Regions from separate parts of the Nocardioides sp. AE5 genome, predicted to be linked through region 1. Evidence: riboswitches for the same ligand, from Rfam matches in the RefSeq annotation. Region 1 holds a riboswitch; the other holds the start of a gene.
The links. A riboswitch is a leader RNA that binds a small molecule or an ion and turns the genes downstream of it on or off. The one in region 1 is predicted to bind cobalamin.

Region 1 (4,360 bases):
CGGCGGTCACCAGTCCGGGATGGATCACCAGGTCACCGGTCAGGTCGGTCTGGCCGGTGCCGTGCACCATCCGCACCGCAACCTTCTCGGCACCGGCGGGCAGGTGGTCGAGGCGGGCCTCGGCCCGGATCGTGGCGAACGAGTCGAGATAGATCGCCGCGCCGTCATCGATGTATTCGTAGCGCTTGGGCGGCCTGGTCAGGGACATCGTCACTCCTCGGGGTTCTCGCCCCATCAGCGGATGGTGATGTCCTGCGGCCAGTGTCTGGCTCGGCGCAGATGCACCTCACAGTGGCGGAACCGCCCCGGACTCGCACCGGGTTCCTGCCCCACAGGACGAGGGCAGCCTAGATCGTGCCCGGCTCGATCAGGTCGGCGGGCCGGACGGTGACCGGGAACGGCACCTCGGCGGACCAGGCATCACCGGGACCGATCCGGGCCACCTCGGCGAAGCAACCGTCCTCGAATTGCCAAGCGATGAACTCGCCGTTGTCCGGATCGATCACCCAGTACGCCGCGACCCTCGCCTGCTCGTAGGCATCACGCTTGCGACCGAGATCCAGGCGTCGGGTGCTCGGGGAGAGGACCTCGACGGCGAGGAGCGGCGGGACGGGAAGGTTCGTCGCCGAGAAGGCCGCCCGCGGAGCGACGAGGAGGTCGGGCTCGACCACGGTGCCCGCCGCGAGGATCACATCCACCGGGGCGTAGAGGACGGCGAGAGCGTCCGGGCACGCCCTGTCGAGAACGCGGAAGAGATTGCCCGACACGAACTGGTGCCGTGGTGCGGGTGCCGGCGTCATGACGAGGGCCCCGCCGATGAGTTCATGTCGACGACCGTCCTCCGGAAGCCGTTCCCGGTCCTCCGACGTGAAGGGTGCGCGCTCACGGGTGAGGACCGCCGACCCGTCGACCAGTTCGACGTCCGTGCCGATCCAGGGGACCCGGTCGAGGTCCTCGCGGGTCAGGGGCCGTCCCCACGGCAGGGTGGTCATGACTCCCATGGTGCCTCATCTCCTCGCATGGTGTCCGCATGCAAGGAGGTTGCCACCGAACGCGACCCTGGCGCAGGCGTCATCCACAGGCTCAGGTGCAGGCGATCACGGACCGCCACGGAGTGACCACCAGGCGGGCCGGGTGCCGCTCCAGCAACTGCGCCAGCAGGCTCGCATCGAGGAGTCCGTCCGGCACCGGCACATGCTCGATGCCTGTCGCCAGGACGCCGTACGCCGGCGGCTCGCTGCGCACCCGGGTGGCCGGATCCGCAGGGACCACGGGATGCAGGAGGTCCGACAGTTCGTTGACGTGCCACGGGGCTTCCGGCCCGGTCCCGCGGGCGGCGACGAAGGCCCGGGCCAGGTCCAGCAGCAACGGGACCGCATCGTCCACGGCGACGACGGGGCCCCACTCGTCACCGACCCGCACCTGGCACCGTGACGCGTCCAGGGCGATCAGGCCGAGGTCACCACGGCGGTCGATGACGTCCCCGCGGCCATCGTCGAGGACGAAGAGGAACCGCGCCGACAGACCGGCGTACACCGGATCGGCACACAGGCCCTCGTCCAGCGCCGCCGCCATCGGCCGCAGATCCACCCGGCCCGCGTTGACGTGTCGTTCACTGTCACCAGGTGACAGCAACCGACACGGTTGTGGCGCGTCGAGGCCGGTCAACGGCGAGACCAGCACGTTGCGGACCAGTTCATGGCTCGGCACGGGCAGCAGCCCGGTCGCAGCGATCGCCGCGACCACGTCGGCATCGAGGCACCCATCGCTGGACGGCAGCGCCCTCAGTTGCAGGTTGGCGCGACGGGTCAGGTGGACCGTGCCGTTGCCGAACGCGGTGGCGACCTCCATCAGTGCCGCCAGAGACCGTGGCAAGACCTCGCCACCTATCAACCGCAGCCGGACCAGTGCGCCGTCCTCGGCGGGCCACGGGCGCAGTACGCCGGGGCAGAGGTCGCCACGCGTCCGGGAAGTCACTGGGACATGGTAGGCATCCGGTGACCTCGGTCTCACCGGGAGCCTCCGCGAGACAGGGCCCGATCCGTTGGCCTAGGGTGGCCCTGCCAGTCAAGCTCGACCGAGCCAGGGAACCCGGTGGGAATCCGGGACTGACGCGCAGCGGTGAGGGTTGACGGGCGGGACACCACGTCACTGGGACTCGTTCCCGGGAAGACGTCCCGTCCGGATGATCCCGAGTCCGAAGACCTGCTGGCAGCAGGGTCCGCCCTGTCCCCATCCGCTGGCTCCGCGCATGAGCCATGACCCCGAGGAATGCCATGCACCGCATGTCCAAGGCCACCGCGCTGGCCGCCACCCTGTCCCTGAGCGGCCTGCTGCTGGCCGGCTGCGGCTCCGACGCCACGACGGCCGAGGGCAACACCCAGATCGAGAACTGCGGCGAGCAGGCGACGTACGACGTGCCCGTCCAGCGTCTGATCGCGACCAGCAACTCGGCCAACATCGGGACCCTGCTCCGGGTCGGCGCCATCGACCAGATCGCCGCAATGTCCCTCTCGCCGGGCAACGACGCCCTGATGAACGAGCTCTTCGACGTCGACGTCAGCGATGTCCCGCGGCTGCAGAGCCCGATCTCGATCGAGTCCATCGTCGGCCCCGACCCCGACCTGCTGATCGGCTCCTACAGCGGCCTCTTCTCCGGCTCCTCGGGGGTGACCCGCGAGGACGCCGAGGGACAGGGCATCGCGACGTACGTCATCTCCGACAGCTGCCGGCAGGATTCTGCTGCCGGATCCGAGTCAAAGCTCGGCACGATGGGCCCGTGGGACGCGCTGCGTGCCGACATCGAGAACTACGGCATCCTCACCGGCCACGAGGACAAGGCCGACGAGGCGCTGGCCGAGCTCGAGGAGCGGCTGGCTGCGCTGGAGGCGGCACCGCAGGGGGATGCCGCGCCGCGCATCCTGCTCTTCGACAGCGCCACCACCGACGTCTACACCTCCGGCCGCAACGGTCCGCCGCAGGGCATCATCGACGCGGCCGGTGCCGAGAACGTCTTCGCCGAGGAGGACACCACCTGGTTCCGCGCCTCTTGGGAGGCGGTCACCGCCAAGGACCCGGACGCGATCCTGGTGATGGACTACCGCAGCGATGACCCGAACGAGGTCGCGTCCAAGATCGAGACGATCCGCACGCACGCCGCGCTGAAGGACTCCGAGGCCGTCCAGCAGGACCGGATCATCGTGCTGCCGCTGGCCCTGTTCACCAGCGGTTACGGCAACATCGAGGCAGCCGAGCAACTGCGTGCCGGGCTGGAGGAACTGGGCCTGCTGCCCGAGTCGGGGATCACCGGCACCATCGACCTGCGATGACGCCGGACGCGGTCCTCACCCGCCTTGCCGAGGCCGACCCCGCCTCCTACCTGCTCCAGGGGCCGCCCACCGGCCCGGAGCAGGGGTGGCATCGCTCCGCGGCACTGCGTGAGGCGTCGGTGTGGCCGGGCATCGCGCGTGCCTATGCCGCAGGCATCGGCTCGACGAGCCTCGTCGTCGGTGGATCCTGTGCCCTGCAGGGGTACGCCGGACGGGTTGCGGCGCTCTCCGTCGGGAGGTGGGCGCTGACCGGTCGCGGACTGCCGCTGGCCGACCTCGACACGGGGGTGCGGCTGGCGGACGGTCGAACCGTCGGGATCTGGGTCCCTGCATTCGACGAGGCAATGGCGCCGTGCTCGCCCGCGGGGGTGGCCGAGCACCTCGTCGCACACCTCGAGGGCATCCTCACTGCGTCACGCACCGTTTCCAGGATCACCGAGAAGGTGGCCTGGGGCAATGTCGCGGCGGCCGTGGCCGGAGCCTGGCGGCGTGCACATGACGGGGTGGCTCCCGCCTCCCGCCCCGACGTACGTCGTGCTGCCGTCTCGTGCCTGGCTGCGCCGGTCTGGCCCTGGGCGAGCGTGCCGATCAGCTGGGAGGCCGTCGAGGCTCCCTGGGGCGAGAGCCTCGCCCACCGCCGCCACACCTGCTGCCTGATCCGGCTGGCACCGGAGAAGCGGGCCTGTGCCTCGTGCAGCGACCTGGGCGAGGACGAGGTGCGGTCCCGATGGCAGGAGACGCTGGCTGGGGCGGCCCCGAAACCCCTGGAGTTGGTTTCCGATGGCGCACAGTGACCTCACCACGCGGCGCGACAGTGCCGGGGAGACCACGGCCGTGCCGGAACCCGGAACGGGAAACGATGCGCGGACCGCAGGTCCCGTCCCGGCCGGAATGCGACGGGTCCCGGTGGTGCCCCTGCTCATCGTCAGTTCCGTCGCGCTCCTGGTCAGCCTGCCGGCCGGCACCATGTTCGGCCCGACCCACATCTCCTTCGCCGACGTCGTCGACGTGTGGCAGGCACGGATCACCGG
Region 2 (4,360 bases), on a different contig from region 1:
TTCGGTGTGGTCGGCCAGGGTCTCCCACTCGACCAGGAGCAGGTAACGGTTCGGGGTCTCCACGCAGCGCCGCAGCGCCACCGAGCGGCATCCCTTCATGCCGGTGATGATCCGGCGGGCCTCAGCGAAGGCGCGCTCGAATTCGTCTTCCCGGCCCGGCACGACGGGCAGGAGCGCATGTTCCAGGATCATGGCCCCATCCTGCCGGGTAGCCTCGACCGCGTGAGCACCCTGGATGATCGGCTGGCCCGCGCGCTGCTCAACGCCTCCGCAACGGTCGCCACGGCGGAGTCGTGCACCGCGGGGATGGTCGCGTCGCGGTTGGCGGACCGGCCCGGGTCGTCGGCGTACCTCGTCGGCGGTTTCGTCACCTATGCCAATGAGGCGAAGACGAGCCAGGTCGGGGTGAGCGCTGACCTTCTCGCGCGGGTGGGTGCGGTGAGTGAGGAGGTCGCGCGTGCGATGGCGGCCGGGGCGCGCGCACGCCTAGACACGACGTACGGCGTCTCCACGACCGGTGTGGCCGGTCCGGGAGGCGGCACACCAGAGAAGCCCGTCGGCCTGGTCCACATCGCCGTGGCGAGCGCCTCCACCACGTGGCACCGGCGACTGGAGTTGCCCGGCGACCGCGACGCCGTACGCCGTGGGGCCACCGAGCAGGCGCTGGAGTTGCTGCTCGAGGCCGTCACCGCTGGTACCGCCTGAGGCTTCGACTACCGTGGCCCGGTGCAATGTGGCCACTTCGAGGCGGGCAGGTGCCGCTCGTGCGCCCTGATGGGGACGCCGTACGACGCGCAACTGGCCGAGAAGCAGCGACAGGTGGCAGCGACCTTGCCGACCGGTCTTGCCTGGCTGCCACCCGTGGCGAGCCGTGAGTCCGGCTTCCGCAACAAGGCGAAACTGGTCGCCGCCGGCACCCGCGGCGCACCGGTGCTCGGCATCCTGGACCGCGACCAGCACGGGATCGACCTGACCAACTGTGGCCTCTACGAGCCCGGCCTCGCGGAGGCCGTGCGCACCATGCCGCGACTCGTCGCCGAGCTCGGCCTGACGCCGTACGACGTGCCGCGACGCACCGGGGAGCTCAAGCACGTCCTGCTCACCCATTCCCCCGACGACGAGCTGATGCTCCGCTTCGTGCTCCGCTCCCCCGGGCAACTGCGGCGGATCCGCGACGGGCTCGCGCTGCTGCGCGAGGAGCTGTCCGGCCTGCGCGTCGTCAGCGCCAACCTGCAGCCCGAGCACAAGGCGATCATCGAGGGCGACGAGGAGCACGTGCTCACTCCGGAAGATTCCCTGCCGATGCGGGTCAACGACGTGACCCTGCACCTGCGCACCCGCAGCTTCTTCCAGACCAACACGGCCGTCGCCGCGGCGCTCTATGCGCAGGCGCGTGCGTGGATCGCCGATCTCCGGCCGAGCGAGGTGTGGGACCTCTACTGCGGCGTGGGCGGCTTCGCGCTGCATGCGCTGGGCCACGGTGCCGACCGCGTGGTCGGTGTGGAGTCATCGGCCGAGGCCGTGGCCAGCGCCAGGCTCAGTGGCGCAGCGCTTGCCCGGGGCCACCACGAGTGGCACGCCGGCGATGCGACCCGGATGCTCGACGACCCGGTGCTGACCGGGCGCAGCGGTCCCGACCTGGTCGTGGTGAACCCACCGCGGCGCGGCATCGGGGCGGCCTTGTGCGCACGGTTGGACGAGCACGGACCGCGCCATGTCCTCTACTCTAGTTGCAACGTGACCACGCTCGCCGCGGATCTTGCGGCCATGCCACGGCTGCGCCCGATCGCGGCGCGGCTCTTCGACATGTTCCCGCAGACCGGCCACCACGAGGTCATGGTGCTCCTCGAACGGGATCCCCCGGCGCAGGCCTGAAATCCGGTCCACCACAAGATGTGGGTAGTTACATCGATGGAATTCATGTATATAGTGGCGACCGCAGCTGGTCCGGCTCCTCAGCCAGAGGAGTCGTCGCAAGAGGGAATCCGGTGAGAGACCGGAACTGCCCCGCAGCGGTGAGTGGGAACGAACTCCGTCAACAGCACTGGGCGAACAGCCTGGGAAGCGACGGACAGTAGGAATCTCGACAGCACGAACGCCGAGAGAACGCCCGCGAGTCCGAAGACCTGCCAGTGCCCCGTCATCGACGACGGGGGTCCGCGACCTCGAGGGAAGGTCAGGGGATCGACAGCGGCGCGTTGGCGTCGGCGCCCCCTCCTCTCCTCGCACGACGCGGGCAGCGTCATCACACGAGGATTCACGAGGGGTGAACCGATGACGATCAAGGTCATCAAGCGAGACGGATCCAGGGTCGACTACGACGGCTACGAGATCGCGCGTTCCATCGAGGAGGCCGCTGCCGGCCTCGACGACCAGGTCGCCAGGGCGACCCAGCTCCGCTCGGAGCTGGAGATCACGCTCTTCGACGGCATCACCAGCGAGCAACTCGACCAGGCCGTCGTCCAGGTCGCGCTGCAGAACGTCAAGGACGACCCGGCCTACGACACCATCGCGTCGCGGCTGCTGGTGAAGAGCTTCTACAAGGCGATCTTCGGCGAGGGCGTGACCCGCGACGAGGTCTACGCCTTCCACGCCGAGGCGTTCGTCGCCTTCATCGTCCGCGGCGTCGAACTCGGCCTGCTCGACACGCGCCTGCGCGACCTCTTCGACCTGGAGCGGCTCGGCGCCGCACTGGACCCCGGGCGCGACGACCTGCTGCGCTACATCGGTGTGCAGACCATGCGCACCCGCTACATGATCAACTCCCCCGACGGCCGCCCGATGGAGATGCCGCAGTTCTTCTGGATGCGGGTCGCGATGGGGCTGGCCTTGAACGAGGAGGACCCGAACGCGGCAGCGCTGCGCTTCTACGACAAGATGTCGCGCCTGGAGTACCTCGCCGCAGGCTCCACCCTGGTCAACGCCGGTACGTCGTACAGCCAGCTCTCCAACTGCTTCGTGATGCAGATGGAGGACGAGATCGAGCACATCGCCAAGTCGGTGCGCGACGTGATGTGGCTGACCAAGGGCACCGGCGGCATCGGCCTCTCGGTCACCAAGCTGCGCGCCGAGGGTTCACCAATCAAGTCCAACAACACCACCTCGACCGGGCCGATCCCGTTCATGCACACCATCGATTCGACGCTGCGCGCGGTCAGCCGCGGCGGCAAGAAGTTCGGCGCGCTCTGCTTCTACATGGAGAACTGGCACCTGGACTTCCCGGCCTTCCTGGACCTGCGGCAGAACTCCGGTGACCCCTACCGGCGTACCCGGACCGCCAACACCGCGGTGTGGATCTCGGACGAATTCATGAAGCGGGTCGACGCCGACCAGCCGTGGTACCTCTTCGACCCGGCCGAAGTGCCCGACCTGGTCGAACTCACCGGCGCTGCCTTCTCCCAGCGGTACGCCGAGTACGCCGCGCAGGCCGAGGCAGGCCAGCTGCGGCACAAGAAGATCGGCGCCCGGGAGCAGTTCAAGGCGATCCTCACCTCGCTGCAGTCCACCTCGCACCCGTGGTTGACGTGGAAGGACACGATCAACACCCGGGCGTTGAACCACAACACCGGGACCATCCACCTGTCCAACCTGTGCACCGAGATCTGCCTGCCGCAGGACCGGGACAACGTCTCGGTCTGCAACCTGGCCTCGATCAACCTCTCCACCCATGTCACCGGCCGCCGGCAGGGTGCCCGCATCGACTGGGACCGGCTGGCCGCGTCCGCCCGGCTCGCAGTGCGCCAGCTCGACAACCTGATCGACATCACCATCTCCTCGGTCCCTGAATCCGAGCGCTCCAACGAGCTGAACCGGGCACTGGGGCTGGGGGTGATGGGCTTCACCGACATCGTGGAGCGCTTCGGCTACTCCTACGCAACGCCCGAGGCCTACGACCTGATCGACCAGGTCATGGAGTTCGTCTCGTGGCACGCCATCGATGCCTCGGCCGACCTGGCCCGCGAGCGGGGCGCCTATCCCAACTTCGAGGGATCGCGGTGGAGCCAGGGCATGGTGCCGATCGACTCCCTGGACCTGCTCGAGGCGGACCGGGGCACCCCGGTCGAGGTGGACCGGACCACCCGGCTGGACTGGGACGCACTGCGCACCAAGGTGGCCGGTGGGATCCGCAACTCGACGCTGCTGGCGATCGCGCCCACCGCCTCGATCGGCCTCGTCGCCGGCACCACGCCCGGTCTCGACCCGCAGTTCAGCCAGATGTTCAGCCGGTCCACCAGCGCGGGCAAGTTCCTGGAGCTCAACCGCAACCTGGTCGACGACCTCAAGGCGCTGGGCCTGTGGGACACCGTGCGCGAGGACCTGCTCCGCCACCAGGGCGACCTGTCCAAGGTGGCCGACGAGC

Region 2: linked by a shared signal. The riboswitch ahead of Q9R27_RS16320 (ribonucleoside-diphosphate reductase subunit alpha) and the one ahead of Q9R27_RS09510 (ABC transporter substrate-binding protein) in region 1 are both predicted to bind cobalamin.

The regions. Positions count from the first base shown of each region.
Region 1 is NZ_JAUZVI010000005.1:115,052-119,411, reverse strand. It holds gene Q9R27_RS09525 (precorrin-8X methylmutase) at 1-208, opposite strand, end outside; cobalamin riboswitch at 239-366, opposite strand; gene Q9R27_RS09520 (Uma2 family endonuclease) at 348-992, opposite strand; gene Q9R27_RS09515 (nitrite reductase) at 1,084-1,977, opposite strand; cobalamin riboswitch at 2,048-2,228, shown strand; gene Q9R27_RS09510 (ABC transporter substrate-binding protein) at 2,286-3,329, shown strand; gene Q9R27_RS09505 (hypothetical protein) at 3,326-4,123, shown strand; gene Q9R27_RS09500 (iron ABC transporter permease) at 4,236-4,360, shown strand, end outside.
Region 2 is NZ_JAUZVI010000013.1:2,751-7,110, reverse strand. It holds gene Q9R27_RS16335 (antibiotic biosynthesis monooxygenase) at 1-192, opposite strand, end outside; gene Q9R27_RS16330 (nicotinamide-nucleotide amidohydrolase family protein) at 223-705, shown strand; gene Q9R27_RS16325 (methyltransferase domain-containing protein) at 727-1,875, shown strand; cobalamin riboswitch at 1,927-2,149, shown strand; gene Q9R27_RS16320 (ribonucleoside-diphosphate reductase subunit alpha) at 2,275-4,360, shown strand, end outside.